2 linked regions of the Streptomyces venezuelae genome follow. Each later gene encodes a partner of the first gene's protein in a complex. Links are inferred from orthologs where the notes say so. Each region holds a gene or a part of one and is shown in the gene's direction. Other genes may lie near its edges. The genes, in order: mfd and uvrA.

What was found.
Region 2: the proteins of mfd (region 1) and uvrA are in contact, whole or in part, in a crystal structure (PDB 4DFC), measured with the Escherichia coli proteins. The link is inferred for Streptomyces venezuelae from one-to-one orthologs.

The regions. Positions count from the first base shown.
Region 1 is NZ_CP029194.1:5,191,472-5,206,410, forward strand. Bases 4,537-8,616 are described here. They hold mfd (transcription-repair coupling factor), read left to right. Parts: upstream 4,537-4,885; coding sequence 4,886-8,416; downstream 8,417-8,616. Other genes in these bases: DEJ46_RS23970 (ABC transporter permease), read left to right, coding at 4,537-4,682; DEJ46_RS23980 (SGNH/GDSL hydrolase family protein), read right to left, coding at 8,539-8,616. Also shown: DEJ46_RS23960 (MFS transporter), read right to left, coding at 1-1,009; DEJ46_RS23965 (ABC transporter ATP-binding protein), read left to right, coding at 1,324-2,112; more of DEJ46_RS23970, read left to right, coding at 2,109-4,536; more of DEJ46_RS23980, read right to left, coding at 8,617-9,798; DEJ46_RS23985 (TetR/AcrR family transcriptional regulator), read right to left, coding at 9,847-10,428; DEJ46_RS23990 (SCO6745 family protein), read left to right, coding at 10,504-11,397; DEJ46_RS23995 (HNH endonuclease family protein), read left to right, coding at 11,508-12,140; DEJ46_RS24000 (N-acetyltransferase), read left to right, coding at 12,201-12,947; DEJ46_RS24005 (hypothetical protein), read right to left, coding at 12,955-13,671; DEJ46_RS24010 (DUF4190 domain-containing protein), read right to left, coding at 13,756-14,562; DEJ46_RS24015 (N-6 DNA methylase), read left to right, coding at 14,916-14,939. UniProt on the Escherichia coli protein: Couples transcription and DNA repair by recognizing RNA polymerase (RNAP) stalled at DNA lesions. Mediates ATP-dependent release of RNAP and its truncated transcript from the DNA, and recruitment of nucleotide excision repair machinery to the damaged site.
Region 2 is NZ_CP029194.1:6,575,578-6,590,085, forward strand. The notes cover bases 3,865-7,513. They hold uvrA (excinuclease ABC subunit UvrA), read left to right. Parts: upstream 3,865-4,253; coding sequence 4,254-7,313; downstream 7,314-7,513. Other genes in these bases: DEJ46_RS30065 (maleylpyruvate isomerase family mycothiol-dependent enzyme), read right to left, coding at 3,865-4,098; DEJ46_RS30075 (Rieske (2Fe-2S) protein), read left to right, coding at 7,436-7,513. Also shown: DEJ46_RS30050 (TerC family protein), read left to right, coding at 172-1,197; DEJ46_RS30055 (MFS transporter), read right to left, coding at 1,280-2,563; DEJ46_RS30060 (MBL fold metallo-hydrolase), read right to left, coding at 2,714-3,370; more of DEJ46_RS30065, read right to left, coding at 3,409-3,864; more of DEJ46_RS30075, read left to right, coding at 7,514-7,861; DEJ46_RS30080 (hypothetical protein), read right to left, coding at 7,997-8,926; DEJ46_RS30085 (papain-like cysteine protease family protein), read left to right, coding at 9,162-9,749; DEJ46_RS30090 (hypothetical protein), read left to right, coding at 9,746-10,555; DEJ46_RS30095 (hypothetical protein), read right to left, coding at 10,622-11,620; DEJ46_RS30100 (SDR family NAD(P)-dependent oxidoreductase), read right to left, coding at 11,702-12,466; excinuclease ABC subunit UvrC, read left to right, coding at 12,525-14,508. UniProt on the Escherichia coli protein: The UvrABC repair system catalyzes the recognition and processing of DNA lesions. UvrA is an ATPase and a DNA-binding protein. A damage recognition complex composed of 2 UvrA and 2 UvrB subunits scans DNA for abnormalities.

The DNA.
Region 1 (14,939 bases):
ACGGGAACGCGAGCAGCAGGAGCAGCGCGCCCGAGATGCCGAGGACGGCGGTGAGGCGGAAGCCGATGCGGGTGTAGACGCGGTTGGAGAGCGCCGCCGTGATGGGCCAGCTCAGGGTCCAGGTGGAGAGGACGAAGCCGGCGGCTATCGGGCCGAGGCCCAGGACGGACTGGGCGTACGTGGGCAGGAAGACGGCCGGGGCGACCATCACCAGGCCGAGGGCGCCGAGCGACAGGTTGACGGCGGCGATCGTGCGGCGGCGCCAGACCCAGCCGGGGATGATCGGCTCGGCTGCGCGCCGCTCGATGACGACCGTCAGGGCGCCGAGGACGACCGCCCCGCCCAGGAGGCCGAGGGACGGGGCCGAGAGCCAGGGCCAGGCGACGCCGCCCTGGACGAGCGCGGTGATCAGCAGGGCGCCGGTGGCGAAGACGGCGAGCGCGCCGGCCCAGTCGATCCGGGGCTTCTCGCGGAGCGTGGTCGTGGTGTGCTGCGGTTCGACCAGGTGGCGGGTGACGAGCCAGAGGGCGACGAGCCCGATCGGCAGGTTGATGAGGAAGATCCAGCGCCAGTCGGCGTATCCGGCGAGCAGTCCGCCGACCGCCGGTCCCGCCACCGAGGACGCGGCCCACACCGAGGACAGTCGCGCCTGGATCTTGGGGCGTTCCTTCAGCGGGTACAGGTCGGCGGCGATCGTCTGGACCGTGCCCTGGAGCGCGCCGCCGCCGAGGCCCTGGACGACGCGGAAGGCGATGAGGGAGGCCATGCTCCAGGCGGCGGCGCAGAGCAGGGAGCCGATGAGGAAGAGGACGACCCCGGCCACGAGGACGGGCTTGCGGCCGAAGGTGTCGCTGAGCTTCCCGTACACCGGCAGGGTCACGGTGACGGCGAGCAGGTAGCCGGCGAAGAGCCAGGAGAAGACGGCGAGTCCGCCGAGGTCGCCGACGATCTGGGGGACGGCGGTGGCGATGATCGTGCCGTCGATGGCGGCGAGCCCCATGCAGAGCATGAGCGCGGCGACGACGGGGCCGCGTCGCGCCGCGGAGGGGGAGCCGGGGGCGGGGGCGGTGGACCCGGTCTTTCCGGCGGGACTGCCCGCCGGCGTCGTGTCGGACTCGGCCACCGCACGCTTCCTTTCTTCGTACACCTAAATGTTCGCGGTCAGGGTCTCACCCGTACCCGGGTCGTAGGAACCCCTAGGGGGATCTCCCCCATACGGGCCAGGGGTCGTTCGTCCCGCCGGAGGAGGAGAAGTCCGGTTCTCGCTTCTTAACTTGAACTTACAAACCAGGCACGACCCCACCGCCCATCAAGGAGAAGACCGTGACTTCGGCTGTGACCATCCCCAGGCACGGGGGTACGGGAGAGAGCACGGCCGTCGCCGCGCGGGCGCGTCAGGTCGTCAAGGCGTACGGCACCGGGGAAACCCGGGTCGTCGCGCTGGACTCCGTCGACGTGGACATCGCCCGTGGCCGCTTCACCGCGATCATGGGGCCCTCCGGCTCCGGCAAGTCGACCCTGATGCACTGCCTCGCCGGACTCGACACCGTCACCAGCGGCGAGATCTTCCTCGACGACACCGAGATCACCGGGCTCAAGGACAGAAAGCTCACGCAGCTGCGCCGCGACCGGATCGGCTTCATCTTCCAGGCGTTCAACCTGCTGCCGACCCTGAACGCCATCGAGAACATCACGCTCCCGATGGACATCGCGGGACGGAAGCCGGACGCCGAGTGGCTGCGCCGGGTCGTCGACACCGTCGGGCTCTCCGAGCGCCTCAAGCACCGGCCCAACCAGCTCTCCGGCGGCCAGCAGCAGCGCGTCGCCGTGGCCCGCGCGCTCGCCGCCCGGCCCGAGATCATCTTCGGCGACGAGCCGACCGGAAACCTCGACTCCCGGGCCGGCGCCGAGGTCCTCGGCTTCCTCCGCCAGTCCGTCGACGAGCTGGGGCAGACGATCGTCATGGTCACCCACGACCCGGTCGCCGCCTCCTACGCCGACCGGGTGCTCTACCTCGCCGACGGGCGGATCGTGGACGAGATGGAGCGGCCCACCGCCGACGCCGTCCTCGACCGCATGAAGGACTTCGACGCGCGCGGGCGGACGTCATGACCGTCCTCAAGACCTCGCTGCGCAACTTCCTCGCGCACAAGGGACGCATGGCGCTCTCCGCCGTCGCCGTCCTCCTCTCCGTCGCCTTCGTCAGTGGGACCCTGGTCTTCACCGACACCATGAACACGACGTTCGACAAGCTCTTCTCGTCGACCGCCTCCGACGTCACCGTCAGCCCGAAGGGCGCGGCGACCGACGACGAGACCCCGCAGTCCGGCCGCCCCGAGTCCTTCCCCGCCTCGCTCGTCGAGCAGGTCGGGAAGGCCGAGGGCGTCCAGGCCGCCGAGGGCGACGTCATCTCCATGAGCGTCACCGTCGTCGACGCCGAGAACAAGAACGTCGGGCCCACCAGTGGCGCCCCGACCATCGCCACCAACTGGAGCCCCAGTGAGCTCCGTTCGGTGGAGCTCGTCTCCGGCCAGGAGCCCCGCGGCCCCACCGACGTCGTCGTCGACGGAGCCACCGCCGAGAAGCACGGTCTGAAGCTCGGCGACGAGCTGCGGACGATCGCCGTCACCGGTGACTTCACCGCGAAGATCTCCGGCATCGTCGACTTCAAGGTCACCAACCCCGGCGCCACCGTCGTCTACTTCGACACCCCCACCGCGCAGCGCGAACTCCTCGGCAAAGAAGGGTTGTTCACCCAGGTCCTGGTCGACGCGAAGCCCGGTGTCAGCGACGACGTGCTGAAGAGGAACGTCGCCGCCTCGATCGGCGACGGCTACAAGCTCCAGACGGCCGCCGAGGCCGCCGACGCGGGCCGCGAGGACGTCGCCGGATTCCTCGACGTCATGAAGTACGCGATGCTCGGCTTCGCCGGGATCGCCTTCCTCGTCGGCATCTTCCTCATCGTCAACACCTTCTCCATGCTGGTCGCCCAGCGCACCCGCGAGATCGGCCTCATGCGGGCCATCGGATCCAGCCGCAAGCAGGTCAACCGCTCCGTCCTCGTCGAGGCGCTGCTCCTCGGCGTCGTCGGCTCGGTCGCCGGTGTCGCGGCGGGCGTCGGACTCGCCGTCGGCCTCATGAAGCTCATGTCCTCGATGGGCATGGAGCTCTCCACCCGCGACCTCACCGTCGCCTGGACGACCCCCGCCGTCGGCCTCGCCCTCGGCATCGTCGTCACCGTCCTCGCCGCCTACATCCCGGCCCGCCGGGCCGGCAAGGTCTCCCCGATGGCCGCCCTCCGCGACGCCGGCACCCCCGCCGACGGCAAGGCCGGACGCATCCGGGGCGCCCTCGGGCTCGCCCTCACCGCCGCCGGCGCAGCCGCCCTGTGGACCGCGACCCGCGCCGACGAGGCCGGCCCCGGCTCCCTCTGGCTCGGTCTCGGCGTCGTCCTCTCCCTCCTCGGCTTCATCGTCATCGGCCCGCTCCTCGCGGGCGGAGTCGTCCGCGCCCTCGGCGTCGTCGTCCTGCGGGTCTTCGGCCCGGTCGGCCGCATGGCCGAGCGCAACGCCCTGCGCAACCCCCGCCGCACCGGCGCCACCGGCGCCGCCCTGATGATCGGCCTCGCCCTCGTCGCCTGCCTCTCGGTGGTCGGCTCCTCGATGGTCGCCTCGGCCACCGACGAGCTCGACCGCTCCGTCGGCGCCGACTTCATCGTCCAGTCCGGCACCGGCCAGCCGATCGTGCCGCAGGCGCAGGCCGCCCTGGAGAAGGTCCCGGGCCTCGACCACGTCACCCAGTACAAGCTGGCCGACACCAAGGTCACCGCCCCGAGCGGGAAGACGAAGAAGGCCTACCTGGCCGCCACCGAACCGACGTACGTGCAGGACCTCCGCCGCGAGGTCACCTCCGGCAAGCTCACCGACGCCTACGGCGCCGACGCGATGTCCGTCGGCAGCGACTACGCCACCGAGTACGGCGTGAAGGTCGGCGACGTGCTGACCGTCGCCTTCAAGGGCGGCGAGACGGCGAAGCTCAAGGTCGCGGCGATCACCGCGGACACCGGCCAGGTCGACAACGGCGCGATGTACACCCACGTCACCACCCTCGCCCGGTACGTCCCCGCCGACCGGATGCCGCAGAGCCTGCTCATCCTCGCCAGCGCGAAGGACGGCCAGGAGGCCCAGGCCTACGAGGCCGTCAAGAAGGCCCTCGCGCCCTACCCCCAGTACAAGGCCAGCAACCAGGCCGACTACAAGGAGACCCTCAAGGACCAGGTCGGCCAGCTCCTCAACATCGTGTACGGGCTCCTCGCCCTCGCGATCGTCGTCGCGATCCTCGGTGTCGTGAACACCCTGGCCCTCTCGGTCGTCGAGCGGACCCGCGAGATCGGCCTCATGCGCGCCATCGGCCTCTCCCGCCGCCAGCTGCGCCGCATGATCCGCCTGGAGTCCGTGGTCATCGCCCTCTTCGGCGCCCTCCTCGGCCTCGGCCTGGGCATGGGCTGGGGCACGGCGGCCCAGAAGCTGCTGGCCCTGGAAGGCCTCGGCGTCCTGGAGATCCCCTGGCCGACGATCCTCACCGTCTTCGTCGGCTCGGCCTTCGTGGGCCTCTTCGCGGCCCTGGTCCCGGCCTTCCGCGCGGGCCGCATGAACGTCCTGAACGCGATCGCCAGCGAGTAGGAGGCGAGGAGGAGGCGAGGAGCCGTACGCGCTCCCGAGCGGCCCCGGTGGAGTTGTCCGCCGGGGCCGCCCCGTGTTTCGGGAGCGACTGTCGTTGCCCCGTCGTACGCTGGACACCCCGGCCCGTACGACGTGTCGGGCTGTTCGCGTTGCCCGCCCCGCGCCACCGCGCCCCGTACTCCGAACCCGGGATGGAAAGCTCCATGAGCCTGCACGGCCTGCTTGATGTAGTCGTCAAGGACGCGGCCCTCGCCGAGGCGGTGAAGGCCGCCGCCGACGGCAACCGCCCGCACGTCGACCTGGTCGGGCCCGCCGCCGCACGGCCGTTCGCCGTGGCCGCGCTCGCCCGTGACTCGGGGCGCCCGGTCCTCGCCGTCACCGCGACCGGCCGGGAGGCCGAGGACCTGGCCGCCGCGCTCCGCTCGCTCCTCGACCCCGACACGGTCGCCGAGTACCCCTCCTGGGAGACCCTGCCGCACGAGCGGCTCTCGCCCCGCTCCGACACCGTCGGCCGCCGCCTCGCCGTGCTGCGCCGCCTCGCGCACCCCCGCGACGACGACCCGGCCGCCGGCCCCGTCAGCGTCGTCGTCGCGCCCATCCGCTCCGTGCTCCAGCCGCAGGTCAAGGGCCTCGGCGACCTGGAGCCGGTGGCGCTGCGCAGCGGGCAGACGGCGGATCTGAACGAGGTCGTCGAGGGCCTCGCGGCCGCCGCGTACTCCCGGGTCGAGCTCGTCGAGAAGCGCGGCGAGTTCGCCGTGCGCGGCGGCATCCTGGACGTCTTCCCGCCCACCGAGGAGCACCCGCTCCGCATCGAGTTCTGGGGCGACGACGTCGAGGAGATCCGCTACTTCAAGGTGGCGGACCAGCGCTCCCTCGAAGTCGCCGAGCACGGCCTGTGGGCGCCGCCCTGCCGCGAGCTGCTCCTGACCGAGGACGTACGGGAGCGGGCGGCGGCGCTCGCCGAGGAGCACCCGGAGCTGGGCGAGCTCCTGAACAAGATCGCGGAGGGGATCGCGGTCGAGGGCATGGAGTCCCTGGCGCCGGTCCTCGTCGACGACATGGAGCTGCTGCTCGACGTGCTGCCGAAGGGCGCCATGGCCGTCGTCTGCGACCCGGAGCGGGTCCGGACCCGGGCCTCGGACCTGGTGGCGACGTCGCAGGAGTTCCTCCAGGCCTCGTGGGCGGCGACCGCGGGCGGCGGCGAGGCCCCGATCGACGTCGGCGCGGCCTCCCTGTGGGGGATCGCGGACGTCCGCGACCGGGCGCGCGAGCTGGACATCGCCTGGTGGTCGGTGTCGCCGTTCGCGGCGGACGAGGTCCTTTCGGGGGACACCCTCACCCTCGGCATGCACGCCCCCGAGTCGTACCGCGGCGACACCGCCCGCGCGCTCGCCGACACCAAGGGCTGGCTGGCCGAGGGCTGGCGGACGGTGTACGTGACGGAGGCCCACGGCCCCGCCACGCGTACGGTCGAGGTCCTCGGCGGCGAGGGCATCGCCGCGCGTCTCGACGCCGACCTCGCGGAGATCTCGCCGTCCGTCGTCCATGTCGCGACCGGCTCCATCGACTACGGCTTCGTCGACCCGGCGCTGAAGCTCGCCGTCCTCACCGAGACCGACCTGTCCGGCCAGAAGGCGGCCGGCAAGGACGGCCAGCGGATGCCGGCCAAGCGCCGCAAGACCATCGACCCGCTGACCCTGGAGGTCGGCGACTACATCGTGCACGAGCAGCACGGCGTCGGCCGCTACGTGGAGATGGTCCAGCGGACCGTGCAGGGCGCGACCCGCGAGTACCTCCTCGTCGAGTACGCCCCCGCCAAGCGCGGCCAGCCCGGCGACCGGCTGTACATCCCCACCGACCAGCTGGAGCAGGTCACCAAGTACGTCGGCGGCGAGGCGCCCACCCTGCACCGGCTCGGCGGCGCGGACTGGACGAAGACGAAGGCGCGCGCGAAGAAGGCCGTCAAGGAGATCGCCGCCGACCTGATCAAGCTGTACTCGGCCCGGATGGCGGCCCCCGGCCACGCCTTCGGCCAGGACACCCCGTGGCAGCGCGAGCTGGAGGACGCCTTCCCGTACGCGGAGACCCCCGACCAGCTGTCCACGATCGCCGAGGTCAAGGAGGACATGGAGAAGACCGTCCCCATGGACCGCCTGATCTGCGGCGACGTCGGCTACGGCAAGACGGAGATCGCGGTCCGCGCCGCCTTCAAGGCCGTCCAGGACGGCAAGCAGGTCGCCGTCCTCGTCCCGACGACGCTGCTCGTGCAGCAGCACTTCGGCACGTTCAGCGAGCGGTACTCGCAGTTCCCGGTGAACGTCCGGGCACTCTCCCGCTTCCAGACCGACACCGAGGCGAAGGCGACCCTGGAGGGGATGCGGGAGGGCTCGGTCGACGTCGTCATCGGCACCCACCGCCTCTTCGCCTCCGAGACGAAGTTCAAGGACCTGGGCCTGGTCATCGTCGACGAGGAGCAGCGCTTCGGCGTCGAGCACAAGGAGCAGCTGAAGAAGCTCCGCGCCAACGTCGACGTGCTGACGATGTCGGCCACCCCGATCCCGCGAACCCTGGAGATGGCGGTCACGGGCATCCGCGAGATGTCGACGATCACGACCCCGCCGGAGGAGCGGCACCCGGTCCTCACCTTCGTCGGCCCGTACGAGGAGAAGCAGATCGGCGCGGCCATCCGCCGTGAACTCCTGCGCGAGGGCCAGGTCTTCTACATCCACAACCGTGTCGACTCCATCGACCGCGCGGCCGCCCGGCTCCGGGAGATCGTGCCGGAGGCGCGGATCGCCACGGCCCACGGCCAGATGTCGGAATCGGCCCTGGAGCAGGTGGTCGTCGACTTCTGGGAGAAGAAGTTCGACGTGCTCGTCTCGACGACGATCGTCGAATCGGGCATCGACATCTCCAACGCCAACACCCTGATCGTGGAGCGCGGCGACAACTTCGGCCTCTCGCAGCTCCACCAGCTGCGCGGCCGCGTCGGCCGTGGCCGCGAGCGCGGTTACGCGTACTTCCTGTACCCGCCGGAGAAGCCGCTGACGGAGACCGCGCACGAGCGGCTCGCGACGATCGCCCAGCACACCGAGATGGGCGCCGGCATGTACGTGGCGATGAAGGACCTGGAGATCCGCGGCGCGGGCAACCTCCTCGGCGGCGAGCAGTCCGGCCACATCGCCGGCGTCGGCTTCGACCTGTACGTCCGCATGGTCGGCGAGGCGGTCGCGGACTACCGGGCGCAGATGGAGGGCGGCGCGGAGGAGGAGGCGCCGCTGGAAGTCAAGATCGAGCTCCCGGTCGACGCCCATATGCCGCACGACTACGCGCCGGGGGAGCGGCTCCGCCTCCAGGCCTACCGCTCGATCGCCTCCGCGAACTCGGAGGAGGACATCAGGGCCGTACGCGAGGAACTCACCGACCGCTACGGCAAGCTGCCGGAACCGGTGGAGAACCTGCTGCTCGTGGCGGGCCTGCGGATGCTGGCGCGCGCGTGCGGAGTCGGCGAGATCGTCCTCCAGGGCCCGAACATCCGCTTCGCGCCGGTGGAGTTGAGGGAGTCGCAGGAACTGCGGCTGAAGCGGCTGTACCCCCGGACGGTGATCAAGCCGGCGGTGCACCAGATCCTGGTGCCGCGGCCGACGAGCGGGAAGATCGGGGGGAAGCCGGTGGTGGGGCGCGAACTGCTCGCGTGGACCGGGGAGTTCCTCACGACGATCCTGGGTTCGTGACGCTCTGAGCGTCCCCCTCCGGCAGGGTGTCCCCAGGACGGGGGACGAGGGGGCCGGATTCCAGGAGTGGCTGGTGCGGCACCCCGAGTCGTAGGGGTGCGCGGGGTGCCGCAAGCCGTCGGCTACAGCTCGTTCAGGTCCACCGCTTCGGCCATCGCCTCGTAGCCCGCGTCGTTCGGGTGGAGGCCGTCGCCCGAGTCGTACGCCGGGAGGATGCGGTCCGGGTCCGTCGGGTCCGCCACCGCGCGGTCGAAGTCGACGACCGCGTCGTACGCGCCGGACGTGCGGATCCAGTCGTTGACGGCCTCCCGCTTGGCCTCGTTCGCCGGGGTGTCGTAGAAGGAGCCCTTGATCGGGGTGAGGGTCGCGCCGACGACCTTGAGGCCCTTCGCGTGCGCCTCGCGGATCAGGGTGCGGTGGCCCGCGATGAGCTGTGCGGCGGAGACGTCGGGGGTGGGCGGGGCGGGGAAGGTCGCCGTGCTGCCGCCGATGTCGTTGATGCCTTCGAGGACGATCACGGTCCGGACGCCGGGCTCCGTGAGGACGTCCTGACGGAAGCGCTTGAGGGCCCTCTCGCCCGCCCAGGTGGTGTCGTTGACGACCTGGTTGCCGGCGATCCCGTGGTTGACGACGGCGCGCGGACGCCCGGACTCGGCGAGGCGTTCCGCGAGCTCGTCGGGGTAGCGGCCGTTGGCGTCGAGCTTGGAGCCGACGCCGTCGGTGATGGAGTCGCCGAAGGTCACGACGCCGTTCCGGCGTCCGGTGTCCCGGCCGCCGGTGACCTCGACGCCGGAGAGGAAGTACCAGGACGCGCTGGTCTCCCGGAAGGCCGTGCCGGTCAGGTCGCCCCGGTGGTCGCCGTCGGCGCGGTAGCTGGTGGCCGAGGAGAAGTGGTGGAAGGTGGCGGGGCCGGTCTTCTCCGCGAGGTAGAGGGTGACGGTGAGCGAGCCGAAGGCCTCGACGGGGAGGTTCGCGGCGTCGCTGAGGAGGGTGCCGCCGGCCGGGATCGTCACCGACGCGCGGCCGTCGAAGCGGAGGGGGCGTACGGAGCCGGGGCGCACCGCGCCGCCCTCGGCGGTACGGGCCACGGTCGCGCCGGTGATCCGCAGTGGAGTGGAGCCGTATCGGTTCGTCAGCTCGATCCGGGCCCGGGTGCCGCCGGTGGTGACCCGGACGACCTGGCGGACGGTGTGGTTCTCGAAGCCCTGCTGCGACCAGTTGGCGGTGAAGGGCGCGGTCGGCGACTGCGGGGAGGCGGCCCAGGCGGCCCGCCAGGAGGGGCCCTGGTGGCCGGAGTCGGCGAGTGCGGTGGGGGCTAATCCGAGGGTGGCGGCGGTGAGGACGGCTATGGCGGTGCGGCGCAGGGTGTTCGTCGTATGCATGCTTGCGTCAATTACGGGCAGGCGCGGGCTATTCCCGGCCGCCGGGTTCTAATGCCCGCTCTCCTCGGGGAGTTGGCCGGCGAAGAGGAGGCCGGTCAGGGAGCGGAAGTACTCCTCCGGCTCCCGGCCGCCCAGCGCCGCCTCGACGTTCCCGGTGAGGACCAGGGTCGCGAAGCCGTGGGCGAGCGACCAGGCGGCGATGCCCGCCGTGCGGGCGTCGGGGACGTCCGGCAGGCCGGCCACGCCCGCGCGGAGTTCGGCGGAGGCCCGTTCCCTGGCGGCGAGGAGCTCCGGATCGTCGGCGCGGAGCAGGCCCGGCTGGAACATCACCTGGAAGTGGGCGGGGTGGTCCGTCGCGAACCGTACGTACCGCACGCCGCGTTCGCGCAGCTCGGGCGTCCCGGCGAGGGTCGCGGCCAGGAGGTCGTACCCCTCGGTGGCGATGGCGGTGAGGAGGCCGGTGCGGTCCTTGAAGTGGTGGGCGGGGGCCGCGTGGGAGACGCCGGCGCGGCGGGCGAGGTCGCGCAGGCTCAGTGCCCCGGGGCCCTCGGCGGCGATCACGTCGAGGGCGGCGGCGAGGACGGACTGCCGCAGGTCGCCGTGGTGGTAGGTCTTCCGGCTCGGACTCATGGGGGCAGCCTAGCCCTCATCTAGTCGTTGACAAGTTCCCGTTTCGGTGCGCACTATCTAGTCAGTGACAAGTTGATGGTCCGCCGTTCAACACGAGAGGGGTACCTCGTGGAATCCGCACGCGTACGTCAGATGTGGCACCTGCTCGAACCCCTGCACGCCCTGCTCTACTACGCCCCCGAGGCCTTCGACGAGGCCGCCGCCCTCGGCTACGACACCGCCGAGCGCTGGCCCTCCTACTTCGCCTGGCGCTCCGCCCCGCTGGGCGCGGCCGGCCCGGTCGGGGTCGCCTCGGCCTTCTACAGCTTCAGTCCCGGGATGGTCGCCCGGTACGTCCCCGGCGGGCCCTCCGCGGCCCCCGCCGACGTCCTCGCCGCCCGCCTCCGTGCCGTCGACCGCACCTACCGGGCCGTCCTCGGCGAGGACACGGTCAAGAGCCCCGAGCTCACCGAGGCCGCCGCCCTCGCCCGCCGCGCCGCCGAGGCCGCCGGGACGGAGGGGCGCCCCCTCGCCGCCGCCAACGCCGCCCTGCCCTGGCCCGGGGCCCCGCACCTCGTCCTCTGGCAGGCCGCGACGATCCTGCGCGAGCACCGCGGCGACGGGCACCTCGCCGCGCTCCTCGTCGCCGGCCTCGACCCGGTCGAGGCGCTCGTCTCCTTCGCGGCGGTCGGCGCCGCCCCCGAGGCCGTGTTCGAGAGCCGCGGCTGGTCCGCCGCCGAGTGGTCCGCCGCCCGCACCCGCCTCGCGGCCCGCGGGGTCCTGGACGCGGACGGGACCGTCACCGAAGCCGGCCGCGCGCTCCGCGCCGAGGTCGAGCTGCGTACGGACGAACTCGCCGCCGCTCCCTGGGACGCCCTCGGCCAGGACGGCACCACCCGCCTCGCCGAACTGCTCGGCGGGCCCTGGCTCTCCGCGATCGGCTCCGGCCTGCTCCCCGCCGAGAACACCCTCGGCATCGGCAAGGTGTGAGGCGAGGGCCGCGCCACACCCCCGCCTAGGATGCGGGGGTGTTCACACAACGGACGTTCCGCGTATATCGAAGCCCCTCGGCCGCCACGGCGCTTGCCGTGGCCGCCCTCATGGCCACCGCCTGCACGCCCCGCTCCGACACCCCCGCAGCCGACGGCGGCTCGGGCGGGAAGCCCGCCGCGCGCGGCACCGCGCTCGCCGCCGTGGACACCCTCACGGTCAAGGGCCGGGCCCCGAAGACCGGTTACGCGCGGGAGGAGTTCGGCCGGGCCTGGGCGGATGTCGACGGCAACGGCTGCGGCACCCGCGACGACATACTCCGGCGCGACCTGTCCGGCGTCCGCTTCACGGACGGCCGCTGCAAGGTCGCCTCCGGCACCCTCATGGACGACCCGTACACCGGCACCACCGTCGCGTACGTCCGGGGCCGCAGCAAGGTCGACATCGACCACGTCGTGGCGCTCTCCGACGCCTGGCAGAAGGGCGCCAGGTGGTGGGACGCGGACACCCGCCGCCGCTTCGCCAACGACCCCCTCAACCTCCTCGCCGTCGACTCCTCGGCGAACCGGCGCAAGTCCGACGGCGACGCCGCGACCTGGCTCCCGCCGAACAAGGCGTACCGCTGCACGTACGTGGCCCGGCAGGTCTCCGTGAAGCAGAAGTACAGCGTGTGGGTGACGGGCGCCGAGCGGGACGCGATGAAGCGGGTCCTCAAGGGCTGCCCGCAGCAGAAACTCCCGTAGGGAGCCGAGCCGCCGGGAAAATCGTTTCGCCCTTCGGAAGACGATCTTTATCCTGCCCGCATGGACCTGAACATATCGACCCTCGCCGCCCGTCCCGAGCTGGAAGGGCCGATGTGGAGCATGCTCGACCTCTGGCCCGAGTTCATGATGTACGACCCGGTGGGCTGGGCGAACATCGGCCGGATCGTGCGTGAGCTGCCCGAGTACGTCCTCGTCGCCACCGACGCCGAGGGCAAGGTCGTCGCGCGCGGCTTCAGCGTCCCCTTCCGGATGGACGTCGACGGCCGCCGCGAGCTGCCGCCCCGGGGCTGGGACGAGGTGCTGCTCTGGGCCTTCTCGGACCTGCGGGCCGGCCGCGAGCCGGACACCGTCAGCGCGATCGAGATCACGGTCGACACGAGCGCGCTGGGCAACGGCGTCTCGCACCGGATGCTCGCCGCGATGCGGGACAACACGAAGCGGCTCGGCTTCTCGGAGCTCGTCGCCCCGGTCCGCCCCAACGGCAAGCACCTGGAGGCGGAGTCCTCCATCCACGAGTACGCCTTCCGCACCCGCGAGTCCGACGGCCTGCCGGTCGACCCGTGGCTGCGCGTCCACGTCCGCGCGGGCGGTGTCGTCGAGGCGGTGGCCCCGGCGTCGATGACGGTCAGCGGTTCCGTCGAGCAGTGGCGCGCGTGGACGGGGCTGCCCTTCGACACGGACGGCCCGGTCGAGGTCGAGAAGGCCCTCGTCCCGGTCCACTGCGAGGTCTCGCGCGGGTACGCCGTCTACGTCGAGCCCAACGTGTGGGTGCGGCACAGCATCTGACGAGAGATCAATTCATCACGACGACATCTTTGGCCGGCGGGGCCTTCACCTCGACCGGCCTGTCGTAGTGGTAGGTGGTGGTCCCCGGCGTCTCGCCGCCCGTCATGACGATCTTCAGGAGGTGCGGCGGGCCTTCCGCGGCGATGTAGACGGTGGTCGTCTCGCCGTCGCCGCCGACCGGCTGCGCCAGCCTCAGCGCCTTCCGGCCGTCGACGGTGGTCTCCGCGGGCTCCACGGAGTCGTCGTCCCAGCCGTTCACCAAGCTCGGGGAACCCACCTTCCAGCTGCAGGTCCCCAGCCCCTCCGGGGCGGCGGGGCCGTCGGCGGGCGACTTCGTCCAGCGGCCCTTGAGCCTGCCGATCAGGGCCTCCAGGTCCTCCGGGGTCCGGTGGCTCTCCTCCCGGCGCAGGCGCGCCTCGTCGCGGCGGACGTACACGTCCCCGTCGACCCTGATGACGTCGAGCGTGTCCGACGTGCCGTGGGACAGCGTCGTGGTGCAGTTCCCCCGGCCGTCGCGGGAGCTGCGGCTCTTCATCGGCACCATCAACGAGAACCCGTCGGACTGCACGGTCACGGACTCCGCCGACTCCGTCGCCCTGATCGCCTTGTCGAGAATCCAGGGTTCGGCCGGGTCCGCCGCGGGCCGACCGCAGGCGGTGGCGGAGAGGCCGGAGGCCGCGCAGAGGAGGGCGACGGCGACGGGGCGGCGGAGTAAGGCGTGCATGGGGGCAGTCTCTCCGGGGGGCGTGAACGAGGGAAGGGGCCCCGTGGGGCCCCCGGTCCTGGTGGTGCGTGGTGACCGTCTGGGTCAGCCGAGCTTCAGCTCCCACTGCGAGGCGTTGTAGTCGAAGCCGGGGTTGACCTCGACGGTCAGGTTCTTGGCGTCCTTCGGGGTGTCGAAGGCGACGGTGAGCGTGGCCTTCTTGCCGGGCAGGACGGCGCCCTGGAAGCCCGCGCCGACCTTCTCGTCGAAGATCTGCTCCGCCTCGACGCCGTCGGTGCCGGCGCGTGCGCTCAGCAGGACGCCGACGGCGTCGAAGTTCTTCTTGCCGCCGTTCTCGACGACGACGGTGACCTGGTAGGCCTTGTTGCCCTTGGTGTGGCCGACCGCGTACTCGCTGGCGGTGTACGCCTTCGGGTCCGAGACCGTGATCTTCAGGTCGTTGTCGTAGACCGAGGTGTCGCCGTCCGCCAGGGCCTTGCCCTTGTCCGCCGTCCCCTTGTCCGACGTCCCGGCGTCGCCCGACGAGGCCCCGGCCTTCGTCGGGTCCTTCGGCGCCGCGTCCTTGATGCTCTTGTCGATCTCCTCGACCGCGTCGCTGACCGCCGTGACCGTGATGATCAGGCCGACCGTCGCGAGGATCAGGGACACGAGGCCCAGGATCGCGCCGGTGATCGTCACGCCCTTGTTGCTCGCCTCGCCGCGCTTCACCCGGCCCTTGCCGACGAGGCCCAGGACCAGCGCGATGACGCCGAGGGTGCCGGCCAGCCAGAAGAGCAGCGGGATGAGGCCGGAGACCGTGCCGATGATGCCGAGGATCAGGGCCGCGGTGCCGAGGCCGTTGCGCATGACCTGCCGCGGGGCGGCGGCGGGGACCTGAGTGTCGTACGACATGGGTGTGTCCTCCCGGACAGAGAAGCTGTCTGAAGCGATGGGTCAATCACAACAGAGCTTGTGAACCGAGTCAACACGATTCACGAAAAACGAGTCCGCTCACGCTGTGAAGTGGTGCCGTGCGTGTTCGTCGGTAAGATCGATGTCACACGAGGACGTGGGCGAGGCGAGCCAGGGAGATGAGTCAGGTGCCGGAGGAGCGCGCAGGAGACGCAGGGGACACGGGAGCCACGGAAGACACGCGAGCCACGGAAGACACGCGAGCCACGGAAGGCGCGGGAGCCACGGAAGGCGCGGGAGCCAAGGGAGCCGCCGGAGCCACGGGAGACGCCGCAGACCCCGGCTCGGCAGAGGTGACCGCCGCCGGGATCGCCCGG
Region 2 (14,508 bases), 1.4 Mb from region 1 along the record:
TCGTGGTGCGGAGGGGAGTACTCCCCATGCGCGGCGTACCCGTCAATACGGACGGATCCTCGGTGATCCGATCCCGGGGCGTCGGCCCGGACGTGGTGCGAACCGCCCGGGTGGAAGAGACCTCCGGCAGCGACGACGCTGATCAAGTAGCCGTACGACGCCGGAGGCGCAGTGGACGTTTCAATGACCCTGTGGGTGCTGACCATTCTCGGTCTGGTCGCCCTCATCGGAGCCGACTTCTTCATCGGGCGGAAGCCCCATGACGTCTCGGTCAAGGAAGCCGGAATCTGGACGATCGTCTGGGTCGTGCTCGCCGTGCTCTTCGGAGTCGGTCTGCTGGTGTTCGGCAACAGCCAGGCGGCCGGGGAGTTCTTCGCCGGCTACGTCACCGAGAAGTCGCTCAGTGTCGACAACCTCTTCGTCTTCATCCTGATCATGGCGAAGTTCTCGGTCCCGTCCCACCTCCAGCAGCGCGTGCTGCTCGTGGGTGTGGTGATCGCCCTGGTCCTGCGCACGGTCTTCATCGTCGCGGGCGCCGCGGTCATCGCGAACTTCTCGTGGGTCTTCTACATCTTCGGCGCGTTCCTGATCTACACCGCCTGGAAGCTCATCCAGGAGGCGCGTGCCGACGAGGAAGAGGAGGACTGGGAGGAGAACCGTCTCCTCAAGTCCGTCGAGAAGAAGTTCGGCGTCGCCGACAAGTACCACGGCACCAAGCTCTTCATCCGCGTCAACGGCAAGCGCGTCCTGACCCCGCTGATGGTCGTCATGATCGCCATCGGCACCACGGACATCCTCTTCGCCCTCGACTCCATCCCGGCGATCTTCGGCCTGACCCAGGACCCGTACATCGTCTTCACCGCCAACGCCTTCGCCCTCATGGGCCTGCGGCAGCTGTACTTCCTGATCGGCGGCCTGCTCAAGAAGCTGGTCCACCTCAGCTACGGCCTGTCGGTGATCCTCGGCTTCATCGGCGTGAAGCTCGTCCTGCACGCCCTGCACGAGTCCGGGGTGCACGTCCCGGAGATCTCCATCGGGTTCTCGCTGGCGGTCATCGGCGGCGTCCTGGTCGTCACCACGATCACCAGCCTGATCGCCTCCAAGAAGCAGTCGGAGCGAGCCGCTGCCGAGAGCGCGGCCGGCACCGACGGTGTCGAGGACGCGGACGGCGTCCAGAAGGACAGCATCGACGCCTGACGCGTCACCCACGGCGACGGCCGGCCAGGGGCACCCGCCCCCGGCCGGCCGTCGCCGTTTCGTGCTCCTGTGTTCCCGGCCTTCAGGCCGGTGCGGCCTCCACCGCCTCGGAGGGCTCCGGCAGCGTCTCCGGCAGCAGCGCGAAGCAGCCCAGGCTGATCAGGGCCACCACGGTCAGATAGGCGGCTACACCCCAGGGCGGGCCCGAGCCGCCGTCCGCCGAGAGGGCGGTGGCGACGATCGGCGTGAGGGCGCCGCCGAGGACGCCCGCGAGGTTGTAGCCGACGGCCGCGCCCGTGCAGCGGACGCGGGGCTCGTAGAGCTCCGGGAGGTACGCGGCGATCACCGCGAACATCGTGATGAAGGCCAGCAGCGAGCCCAGGAAGCCGAGGAACATCAGGAACGGCTCCGCGGTGTGCAGCAGGGCCACCATCGGGAACATCCAGAGCGCCGAGGCCGCGCACCCCGCGAGGCACAGCGGGCGGCGGCCCCAGCGGTCGGCGAGGAGGGCCACGAAGGGCGTGGCCGCGCCCTTGACCGCCACCGCGGCCATCACACAGGTCAGCATGACCGTGCTGCTCACCCCGAGCCGCTCGGTGCCGTAGGTCAGGGCCCAGGTGGAGACGGTGTAGAACACCGCGTACCCGACGGCGAGCGCCCCGGCCGTCAGCAGCACGAGACGCCAGTGGTCGCGCGCGACCTCGGCCAGCGGGGCGCTCGCCCGCCGGCCCGACGCGGACAGCTCCTCGAACTGCGGGGTCTCCGCCAGCGAGGAACGCAGCAGCAGCCCGGCGGCCGCGAGCAGCCCCGCCGCCCAGAACGGCACCCGCCAGCCCCAGGAGCGGAAGTCCGCGTCGCTCAGGCCCGCCGTGAGCGCCAGCATCACCCCGTTCGCGAGGAGGAAGCCGACCGCAGGGCCGATCTGCGGGAAGCTCGCCCACAGCGCGCGCCGGTTCGGCGGCGCGTGCTCGGCGGTCAGCAGGACGGCGCCGCCCCACTCGCCGCCGAGGCCGAGTCCCTGGAGGAAGCGGAGGGTGAGCAGGAGCAGGGGCGCGGCGATGCCGAGCGTCTCGTACGCGGGGACGCAGCCGACCGCGACGGTGGCGCAGCCGGTCAGGAGCAACGAGGCGAAGAGGACCGGCCGGCGGCCGTACCGGTCGCCGACGTGCCCGAAGAGGACCGAGCCCAGCGGGCGGGCGACGAAGCCGATGGCGAAGGTGCCGAAGGCGGCCAGGGTCCCGGCGAGCGGGGAGAAGGTCGGGAAGAAGAGCGGCCCGAGGACGAGGGCGGCGGCGGTCCCGTAGACGAAGAAGTCGAAGAACTCGATGGCGGTGCCGACGAGCGAGGCGGTGGCGAGCCGGAGCATCGACGGCGGAGCGGGTGGAGCCGGGGGAGCGGGTGGGGACGGAGCGTGACTGGGGCGCATGTGGCGCCAACTACCCGGCGGCCGTCCCGGTTACGGGGGCGTACGGAAGCGCGCGGCCGGTGAGCCGCGCGCTGTCGGTACGACGGCCGCTCACCAGCCGCGCTCGCGCCACTCCGCGAGGTGCGGCCGCTCGTCACCGAGCGTGGTGTCCTTGCCGTGGCCCGGGTAGACCCAGGACTCGTCCGGGAGGACGCCGAAGAGCTTGGTCTCCACGTCGTGGAGGAGGCTCGCGAAGGCCTCAGGGTCCTTCCAGGTGTTGCCCACCCCGCCGGGGAAGAGGCAGTCGCCGGTGAAGACGTGCGGGTGGCCGTGCGGGTCGTCGTAGACGAGGGCGATCGAGCCGGGCGTGTGCCCGACCAGCCTGCGGGCGGTCAGCTCGACCCGGCCCACCCGGATCGTGTCGCCGTCCGCGACCGGCACGTCGGTGGCGACCGGGATGCCCTCCACGTCGTCCGCCCCCGCGTAGGTCCGGGCGCCGGTCGCGGCGACGACCTCCGCCAGGGCCTGCCAGTGGTCGCCGTGCCGGTGGGTGGTGACGACGGCGGTGATGCCGTCGTCACCGATCAGCGTGAGCAGCGTGTCGGCGTCGTTGGCCGCGTCGATCAGCAGCTGCTCGCCGGTCGCCCGGCAGCGCAGCAGGTATGCGTTGTTGTCCATCGGGCCGACAGCGACCTTCGAGATCATCAGGTCCGTCAGCTCGTGCACGTCCGCCGGTCCGCCGACCTTCACACTTCCGCTGTACGTCATGGGCTCAGCCTAGCTCCGCCCACCGGCACCAGGGGGTGCTACAGCGGCGGGAGCGCCGGGAGCGGGCCGCCCTCGGTCTTGAGCGCGGAGCCGTCGCGGCGGCCGGCGAGCCAGCCGAGGAGCTCGGGGGCGGGGCCGGTCACGGTCACCTCGGCGCCCTCGACGGAGCCGGTGGTCCAGGTGCCCGTGCCCTCCGTCGCCACGATCCGGGTCGGCGGCACGGTCGCCTGGCCGGTGAAGCGCTCCGCGAGGAAGTCGATCTCCCGCTGGACGAACTCCTCGGGCAGGTCCTCCAGCTCGTAGCCGACACCCAGGTCGACGTGGTGCAGGGCCACCTCGGCCCAGCGGCGGAAGGGGATCCGGGAGGCGCTGTCCGTGACGCCGTTGCGGAGCTCGACGGTGCGACTCCAGTCGGCGGGCTCGGCGCCCGCGGCCTGGAAGCCGTCGCCGCTCTCGCGCACGTCGGCGAGCTGGACGGCGAGCGGCCGGTCCGCGTCGCGCTCGATGTCGGCGTCGCGGGTGGCGGCGTCGGCGTACATGGGACGGCCCTGGAGGACGTTCACCAGAGCGTCGGCGTTCCGGGCGATGTGGGCGAGGACATGGCCGCGCGTCCAGCCGGGAAGCCGTGACGGCTCGGCCGTCGCCGCGTTGTCCCAGGAGGCGGCGTCGTCCAGGAGTCGGTCGGTCGCTGCTTTGACAGAGGCGAGATCACGTTCGTGGTCGATCATGGCGCCGACCCTAGCGCCGCCACTCGTTCGGGTGAAGCGGTCTCCACGCGGCCGGAAATCGAATGTGCGTGCTATAGGCTCGGTGGAAGCATCCGGCATCCTTGGTTGTTGGGTGTGTCAGGACATCCGCTCTCTCAAGAAAGGTGCGGACCGGCGTGGCCGACCGTCTCATCGTTCGTGGCGCTCGCGAGCACAATCTCAAGAACGTCTCGCTCGACCTCCCGCGTGACTCCCTCATCGTCTTCACCGGGCTCTCGGGATCGGGCAAGTCCTCCCTCGCGTTCGACACGATCTTCGCCGAGGGGCAGCGCCGCTACGTCGAGTCGCTCTCCTCCTACGCCCGGCAGTTCCTCGGACAGATGGACAAGCCGGACGTCGACTTCATCGAAGGTCTGTCGCCCGCCGTCTCCATCGACCAGAAGTCGACCTCGCGCAACCCGCGCTCGACGGTCGGCACCATCACGGAGGTCTACGACTACCTCCGTCTGCTCTTCGCCCGCATCGGCAAGCCGCACTGTCCCGAGTGCCGTCGGCCGATCTCCCGCCAGTCGCCGCAGGCCATCGTCGACAAGGTCCTGGACCTCCCCGAGGGCAGCCGCTTCCAGGTCCTGTCGCCGCTCGTGCGCGAGCGGAAGGGCGAGTTCGTCGACCTCTTCGCCGACCTCCAGACCAAGGGCTACAGCCGCGCCCGGGTCGACGGCGTGACCGTGCAGCTGAGCGAGCCGCCGACGCTGAAGAAGCAGGAGAAGCACACGATCGAGGTGGTCATCGACCGCCTCACGGTGAAGGACAGCGCCAAGCGCCGCCTCACCGACTCCGTCGAGACCGCGCTCGGCCTCTCCGGCGGCATGGTCGTGCTCGACTTCGTCGACCTCCCCGAGGACGACCCCGAGCGCGAGCGGATGTACTCGGAGCACCTCTACTGCCCGTACGACGACCTGTCCTTCGAGGAGCTGGAGCCGCGCTCCTTCTCCTTCAACTCGCCCTTCGGTGCCTGCCCCGACTGCACCGGCATCGGCACGCGCATGGAGGTCGACCCCGAGCTGATCGTCCCGGACGAGGACAAGTCGCTCGACGAGGGCGCCATCCACCCCTGGTCGCACGGGCACACCAAGGAGTACTTCGGCCGGATGATCGACGGCCTCTCCCAGGCCCTCGGCTTCCGCACCGACATCCCCTTCGCAGGCCTTCCGCAGCGGGCCAAGAAGGCCCTCATGTACGGCCACAAGACCCAGATCGAGGTCCGCTACCGCAACCGGTACGGGCGCGAGCGCGCCTGGACCAGCCCCGCCTTCGAAGGAGCGGTCTCCTTCGTCAAGCGGCGCCACTCCGAGGCCGAGAGCGACTCCAGCCGCGAGCGCTTCGAGGGTTACATGCGCGAGGTGCCCTGCCCCACCTGTGAGGGCAGCCGCCTCAAGCCGATCGTCCTCGCGGTCACGGTCATGGACCGGTCCATCGCCGAGGTCTCCGCGATGTCCATCAGCGACTGCGCCGAGTTCCTCTCCCGGCTGACGCTCAACGCCCGCGACAAGAAGATCGCCGAGCGGGTCCTCAAGGAGGTCAACGAGCGGCTGCGCTTCCTCGTCGACGTCGGCCTCGACTACCTCTCCCTCAACCGGGCGGCGGGCACGCTCTCCGGCGGCGAGGCCCAGCGCATCCGGCTCGCCACCCAGATCGGCTCCGGCCTGGTCGGCGTGCTGTACGTGCTCGACGAGCCGTCCATCGGCCTCCACCAGCGCGACAACCACCGCCTCATCGAGACCCTGGTCCGGCTCCGGGACATGGGCAACACGCTCATCGTCGTCGAGCACGACGAGGACACCATCAAGGTCGCCGACTGGGTCGTCGACATCGGCCCCGGCGCCGGCGAGCACGGCGGCAAGGTCGTCCACTCCGGCTCCCTGAAGGAGCTCCTCGCCAACGAGGAGTCCATGACCGGGCAGTACCTGTCCGGCCGCCGCGTGATCGCCACCCCGGACATCCGCCGCCCGGTGGACCCCGGGCGTCGGCTCACCGTCCACGGGGCCCGCGAGAACAACCTGCGGGACATCGACGTCTCCTTCCCGCTGGGCGTCCTCACGGCCGTCACGGGCGTCTCGGGCTCCGGCAAGTCGACCCTGGTCAACGACATCCTCTACACGCACCTGGCGCGTGAGCTGAACGGCGCCAAGTCGGTGCCCGGGCGGCACACGCGCGTGGACGGCGACGACCTCGTCGACAAGGTCGTGCACGTCGACCAGTCCCCGATCGGCCGCACCCCCCGGTCGAACCCGGCGACCTACACCGGGGTCTTCGACCACGTCCGCAAGCTCTTCGCGGAGACGATGGAGGCCAAGGTCCGGGGCTACCTGCCCGGTCGGTTCTCCTTCAACGTCAAGGGCGGCCGCTGCGAGAACTGCTCCGGCGACGGCACGATCAAGATCGAGATGAACTTCCTCCCGGACGTCTACGTCCCGTGCGAGGTCTGCCACGGCGACCGGTACAACCGGGAGACCCTGGAGGTCCACTACAAGGGCAAGTCCATCGCCGAGGTCCTGAACATGCCGATCGAGGAGGCCCTCGACTTCTTCGAGGCCGTCCCGACCATCGCGCGCCACCTCCGCACGCTCAACGAGGTCGGCCTGGGCTACGTCCGCCTCGGACAGTCCGCCCCGACGCTCTCCGGCGGCGAAGCCCAGCGCGTGAAGCTCGCCTCCGAGCTCCAGAAGCGTTCGACGGGCCGCACGGTCTACGTCCTGGACGAGCCGACCACGGGTCTGCACTTCGAGGACATCTCGAAGCTGATCAAGGTCCTCTCCGGCCTGGTCGACAAGGGCAACTCGGTGATCGTCATCGAGCACAACCTCGATGTCATCAAGACCGCCGACTGGGTCATCGACATGGGTCCCGAGGGCGGCAGCGGCGGCGGCCTGGTGATCGCCGAGGGCACGCCGGAGGAGGTCGCCTCGGTTCCGGCGAGCCACACCGGCAAGTTCCTCCGCGAGATCCTCGACGCCGACCGGATCAGCGACGCCGGCGGGTCCGTCCCTGCGCCGCGGGGAGCGAAGAAGGCGGCGGCGAAGAAGGCGCCCGCCAAGAAGTCCGCCGCCCCGGCGAAGAAGGCGGCCGCCAAGACGGCAGCGGCGAAGTCCACCGCCGTCAAGTCCACCGCCACCAAGGCGGCGGCCACCAAGGCCACCGCCAAGAAGGCGACGACCCGGGCCCGCAAGGCCTGACCCGGAGGCGGGGCCCCACCCGGGGCCCCGCCTTTCAGGTCCGGCCCGGCCGACAGCCCGCGAAGGCGCGCCGGTATCGTCGGTTCGGTCACGCCTTGCCCCGATCCCACCGTGGAGCGCTCATGTCCGGCCAGTCCAGCCGCCGCACCGTACTGAAGGGTGCCGCCCTCGCCGGCGCCGCCGGGCTGGGAGTCGCCGCCTGCTCCACCGAGTCGAAGCTCGGCCACGCCGTGGTCCCGACCCCGACCGCCCCCGTCGCCCTCGGTGCCCCGGACGAGGTCCCGGTCGGCGGCGCCAAGCTCTACCGCGAGCAGCGGCTCCTGGTGAGCTGCCCGGCCAAGGGCCAGTACAAGGCCTTCAGCGCCCAGTGCACCCACGCCGGCTGCGTCCTCGACAAGATCGAGGACAACGAAGGCAACTGCCCGTGCCACGGCAGCCGCTTCGACGTGACGACCGGCAAGGCGCTCAAGGGCCCGGCCACGGTCCCGCTCCCCGAGGTCCCGGTCCGGGTGGAGAACGGCGAGCTGGTCGCCGGACCCGAGGCCTGAGCCCCGGAGCCGGGCACACCGAAACGGCGCCCCGCCCCCCAGCCCCGCCCCCCAGCCCCGCCCCCCAGCCCCGCCCCCAGCCCCGCCCCCCAGCCCTGGGCCCCAGCCCCAGCCCCAGCCCCCAGCCCCCGGCCCTCAGGACCAGTCCCAGTCGATCCCCAGGATCCCCGGGCGCACCCCCTGCTCCACGAGGTGCACGGACCGGTGCCGGCCGCTCAGCGTCAGCTCCGCACGGCCGCCGCGCGGCGCGCCCGCCGAGGTCTGGGCGAACCTCCGGCACCGCACCGGAAGCGCCGCCTCGTCGAAGTGCACCTGGAGCACGTACTGCCCGCCGGCGAAGCTGAAGCCGCGCATGTACTCCCCGCTCGGCCCCGCCGTGCCGTCCTCGAACCCGTACGAGAACAGGTGCGTGTCCCCGGCCCGCAGCCGCGCGTCGAAGAGCAGCTCCGCGACCACCAGGCCCGTCTCCGCGTGCCACCGCACTCGCCCGGTGCGGCAGTTCTCCACGGCCCGCACCACCACCCGCGACGGATCGCACCCCGGATCCCCGTGGTGGATGGCCAGATAGCGGTCGACCCCGTCCCGGTGCGCCCGCACGACGTGCTGCGACTCGCGCCCCACCAGCTCCCGCGCCGCCCCGATCCGCACCCGCTCGTGGTGCCCCACCGTGTGCAGCCCCCCGTCCGCCGGGGACTCCAGCTCCGCGAGCAGCTCCTCGACCGAGCCGGACACCTCCACCAACGAGCGGTACGCGCGGCCCGCCGGGCGCTCCACCTCGGCCCGGCCGGCCGCGTCGTCCGACAGGAGCCGCAGGAGCGAGTTCCCGGGCAGCTGGAGCACCTCCTCCAGAGCGCGCACGGCCTTCAGGGACTCCGGCCGCTGCGGCCGTCGGGCGCCCTGCTGCCAGTAGCTCAGGCTCGTCACGCCGACCCTGACGCCCCGGTGCGCCAGATGATGCTGGACCCGCTGGAGAGGCAGCCCGCGCACGGCGAGCGCGGTGCGCAGCGCCAGATGGAAGGGGCCGGTGTGCAGCAGCTGCACCAGATCGGCCTCGGTGTGGCTCACGAGGGCTCCTCAGTGAACGTTCACGACGGGGGAGCGGACCGTCGCGCCGCGAGAGGTGGGCGGGCAGGTGGGCCGAGGGCGTCCGTTCACACCCGGGTCACACCGTTCACAGTCCGATGTCACCCCGCATTGAAGCGTGTTGACCAGCTCCCGACAACGGCCGATGCTCCTGACCAGCGTCCGGACGCGCTCCTCCACTCCCCACATCCCCACCCCCCTCCACGGGAGGAACGCGATGCGCAGCAGGAAACCGTCCTTCGCGGCACTCGCCGCAGCCGCCCTCTTCCTCGTCCCCACCACCTCGGCGTCCGCCGCGCCCGCCGGTGAGGACGTCGCCGCCCTTGGATCCAAGCGGTTGAACATCACCATGCAGGCCCAGCAGAAGACCAACTGGTGCTGGGCGGCGGGCGGCAACACCATCGCCACCTGGTTCGGCCGCAACTACAGCCAGAACCAGTTCTGCAACGCCGCCTTCAACCGCCAGCAGGGCTACGACTGCCCCAACAACCAGGCCACCCTCGGCAACGTCCAGACCGGACTCCGGTGGGCGGGCGTCAACCCCGGCTCGTACGTGACCGGCTGGCTGCGCTACCCGACCGTGCAGACCGAGATCAACGCCGACCGGCCGATCGAGACCCGCATCCAGTGGTCGAGCGGCGGTGGCCACATGCACGTGATCTACGGCTATGACGACGCCGACAGCTGGGTCTACTGGGGCGACCCCTGGCCCTCCAGCGACCGCTACAACTGGGCCTCGCACTCCTGGTACGTCAACAACAACTCCTTCTCCTGGACCCACTCGCTCTACCGGATCGGGGCGTGACGACGATGAACGGACGTGCCATCGGCGCCGGTCTCCTGACCGCCGCCGCCCTCGTCGCCCTCGGGGCGCTCCCGGCCGCCGCCGCGGAGGGTCTGCCGGCCGCGCCGACCCCCGAGCAGGCCGCCTCCGCGCCGCAGACCCTGGACACCCTGTCCCGGTTCTTCGCCCGGGACGGGGCGCTCGCCCGCTCGGCGGCCGCCCCGAGCGTCGAGGGCGGATCCGTGCCGGTCCGGATCCTCTCCCCGGACTTCGTCGCGGGGAAGGCGGGGGCGCCCGTCGCCCGCGTCGAGTTCCGGGCCAGCCGGGCCGTCGCCGCGGACGGCCGGAAGGCCTCGCTGTGGACCGTGAAGCAGCCGGCCGGCTGGCAGGTCGTGAACATCGCCACCGGCGACGACGAGATCCGGTACGCCGAGCAGGGCGGGCGCGTGCTGCCCGGCGGCCTTGTCTTCCGGGAGCCGCAGATCGACGCCTGGTACGTCCAGAAGGGCGCGAAGGTGCTGCCGCTGGACGAGGACGCGGTGCGGGCCGTCGGGAAGAACGGGACGAGCCTGGCCGCCTACCGGGAGCGGGTCGCCGAGGCGTACGGGGACAAGCTCCCCGGCTCGGCGTACGCGAAGAAGGGCGCGGCGGGCGGGTACGCGCCCCAGGCGGCCGTACCGGCGAGGCCGCAGGCGGACGCACCGGCGCCGCACGAGGACCCCGCCGTCACGACGGCCTCCACCGCGGCGGGCGCGGGCGCGGTCCTGGCGCTCGCCCTGATCGGCACGACGGCGATACGCCGCCGGCGCGCCGCACGGGAGTCCTGAGCCGCCACCCGGTCGCCGGCGCGCCGGGCCTGCCCCCTCTCGGGGCAGGCCCTGGCGGGGTGTGGGTCAGTAGCTGTAGGCCGCGCCGTGCGTGGCGGCGATCCGGCCCGAGGCGTGGCCGTCGTGGATCTTCAGCGGGTTGCCGTCGACGTTCCGCACCTTCAGCGTCATCCGGATCTGGGTGCAGCCGCCGAGCTGTGCCTTCGTCAGGCGCAGGGTGTTGGCCGCCGTCTGGTGGTGCTTGGCGTCGGTGATGTTCCACACCGCGACCGGTCCCTTGACCGGGCCGCCGCACAGCGCGCCGTCCGCGTTCTTGGGCTGCGCCTCGACCCAGGTCTCGGCGCGGGTGAAGGTGTAGTCGTCGGTGCCGCCCGAGCAGATCCCGGAGTCGGCCACGCAGGTCGTCAGCTCCGCGTCCTGGTAGACGATGATGTCCTCGCCCGTCGGGGTGTTCGTGGAGCCGAGGGTGGAGACGGTGGAGCCGCGGGCGACCGTGGTGCCGCTGCCGGCGAGCAGCGTCCAGCGGGACATCGAGGAGTAGGTGGCCCTGGCCAGTTCGGCCCCGGCCGGCACGCGCATCGTGACGGTGCGGCCGCCGGTGATGATCGAGGAGTACGAGAGGATCGACAGACGGCAGGTGTAGCTGCCGTCCGCGGGGGCGATGAACATCCAGCGGAGGCCCGCGGTCAGCGAGGTCTCGTTCGGCGGCACCAGGTTCGCCGCCCAGAAGGCCCCGGCCTCCGTCTCGGCCGGCAGGGCCGTGCCGTCCGCGTTGCGGCAGCGGATGGCGAAGGTGTTGCCGATGTTGTCACCGGCCGCGAGCGCCGAGACCGGGCCCGTGGAGAAGTACCGGGACCACAGGACCGACCGCTCGCCGGCGAGCGCGTCGAACGCGATCTCCGTACCCGGCACGTCGAGGTACGTGTCGGCGTTGCGCGTCACCTTGTACTCGAAGTCCGCCGACGCGGCGGTGGCGGGAGCGGCGCCGAGCAACGAGCCGCCCAGAGCGAGCGCGAGGAGGGCGCCCACCGCCCGGCCCAGCCCCTTGATTCTGCCGAGTTTCACGGTGTGCAACCCCCAGGGTGTTGTGTGCGACGCGTGATCGTCGCACACGCGCCGTGAGCGGCGCCCCGGCGGGTGGCCCGCTCAGCGGGCCAGGTAGCCGCCGTCCACCGGGAGGATCGCACCTGTGATGAAGGACGCCTCGTCCGAGGCCAGGAAGAGGATGGCGGCGGCCACCTCCTCCGGGGTGCCGAAGCGGGCCATCGGATGGGCGCCGAGAACCTCGGAGAGGTACTCGGGGCCGCCGGGTTCCACGCGGGCGGCGGTGACCCGCTCCGTCTCGATCGTGCCCGGGGCCACCGCGTTCACCCGGATCCCGCGCTCCGCCCACTCCACCGCCAGGTGCTTGGTCAGCCCGGTGGCGACGAACTTCGCGGGGCCGTAGACCGCCTGCCGCGCCTGCCCGGCGACCCCCGAGATCGACGACGTGCACACGATCGCCCCGCCGCCCGAGACGAGCATGGCCTCGATCGCGTACTTGCAGGTCAGGAACATGCCCCGGCCGTCGACGGCCATGACCGCGTCGAAGTCGGCCGGCTCGGCCTCGGTGATGTCGAGCAGCGGGATGACGCCGGCGTTGGCCACGAGCACGTCGAGCCGTCCGTAGCGCTCCACCGCCGTGTCGATCATCCGCCGGGCGTCCTGTGCGACGGAGACGTCGCCGATCACGGGAACCACCCCTTCCAGCGTCGCCAGCCGTTTCCCGTCGAGGTCCGCGGCCACCACGCGCGCCCCCTCGGAGAGGAACCGCTCCGCCGTCGCGCGGCCGATCCCGCTCGCCGCTCCCGTGATCACGCACACCCGGTCCGCCAGCCGCCCCGCGGCCCGTCCCGTCACCTGGTTCGCCATGCTTCGCCAACGAGCGTGCGAGGCCGGAGTGTCGGTCCCCGCCAGTAGGGTGGGGACCATGGCAGACCCCTCCAGCTACCGCCCCAAGCCGGGGCAGATCCCCGACTCGCCGGGGGTCTACAAATTCCGCGACGAGCACCGCCGGGTGATCTACGTGGGGAAGGCGAAGTCCCTGCGTCAGCGGCTGGCGAACTACTTCCAGCCGCTCGTGAGCCTGCACCCGCGCACGGCCACCATGGTGACGACCGCCGCCTCCGTGGAGTGGACCGTCGTCTCGACCGAGGTCGAGGCGCTGCAGCTGGAGTACTCCTGGATCAAGGAGTACGACCCCCGGTTCAACGTGAAGTACCGGGACGACAAGAGCTACCCGTACCTGGCGGTCACGCTCAACGAGGAGTTCCCGCGCGTCCAGGTCCTGCGCGGCCACAAGAAGAAGGGCGTGCGCTACTTCGGGCCGTACGCGCACGCGTGGGCGATCCGCGAGACCGTCGACCTGATGCTGCGGGTCTTCCCCGTCCGCACGTGCTCGGCCGGCGTCTTCCGGAACGCGGCCTCGGCGGGCCGCCCCTGCCTCCTCGGCTACATCGGCAAGTGCTCGGCCCCCTGCGTCGGCCGGGTCACGCCCGACGAGCACCGCGAACTGGCCGAGGAGTTCTGCGACTTCATGGCCGGCCGCACCGGCACGTACATCCGCCGCCTCGAGAAGCAGATGATGATCGCGGCCGAGGACATGGAGTACGAGAAGGCCGCCCGGCTCCGCGACGACATAGAGGCCCTGCGCCGGGCCATGGAGAAGAGCGCGGTCGTCCTCGCCGACGCCACCGACGCCGACCTGATCGCCCTCGCCGAGGACGAGCTGGAGGCCGCCGTCCAGATCTTCCACGTACGCGGCGGGCGCGTGCGCGGCCAGCGCGGCTGGGTCACGGACAAGGTCGAGGCCGTCGACACGGCCGGGCTCGTCGAGCACGCGATCCAGCAGCTGTACGGGGAGGAGAGCGGCGACACGGTCCCCAAGGAGGTCCTGGTCCCGGCGCTGCCGGAGGACACCGAGGCCGTCACCGCCTGGCTCGCCGGCCGCCGCGGCTCCAACGTCTCGCTGCGGATCCCGCAGCGCGGCGACAAGAAGGACCTGATGGAGACGGTCGCGCGCAACGCCCAGCAGGCACTCGTCCTGCACAAGACCAAGCGCGCCAGCGACCTGACCACCCGCTCCCGGGCCCTGGAGGAGATCGCCGAGGCCCTGGACCTGGACTCGGCCCCGCTGCGCATCGAGTGCTTCGACATCTCGCACCTCCAGGGCGAGGACGTCGTGGCCTCGATGGTCGTCTTCGAGGACGGACTGCCCCGCAAGGGCGAGTACCGCCGCTTCCAGATCAAGGGCTTCGAGGGGCAGGACGACGTCCGCTCGATGCACGAGGTGATCAGCCGCCGCTTCAAGCGCTACCTCGCCGAGAAGGAGAAGACCGGCGAATGGGGTCTCCCCGCCGAAGGCGGGGGACGGGTCGACGGGGACGGGGAGGTCCCGGCGGAGGACGCCCAGGACGACGGTCGGCCCAAGCGCTTCGCGTACCCGCCCCAGCTGGTGGTGGTCGACGGCGGCCAGCCGCAGGTCGCCGCCGCCCGGCGCGCCCTCGACGAGCTCGGCATCGACGACATCGCGGTCTGCGGGCTCGCCAAGCGGCTGGAGGAGGTCTGGCTCCCCGGCGACGACGACCCGGTGGTGCTGCCCCGCTCCAGCGAGGGCCTCTACCTCCTCCAGCGGGTACGTGACACGGCTCACGACTTCGCCATCCGCTACCAGCGCTCCAAGCGGACGAAACGCATCCGGACCAGCCCCCTCGACGCCGTCCCGGGCCTCGGTGAGACGCGGAAGCAGGCGTTGATCAAGCATTTCGGCTCGGTGAAGCGGCTCCGGCAGGCGACAATCGAGCAGATCCGCGAGGTCCCCGGTATGGGCCTGAAAACCGCGGAGGCGGTCGTCGTGGCCCTCGCTCAGGCGGCCCCGGCCGCACCCGCCGTGAACACGGCGACAGGAGAGATCA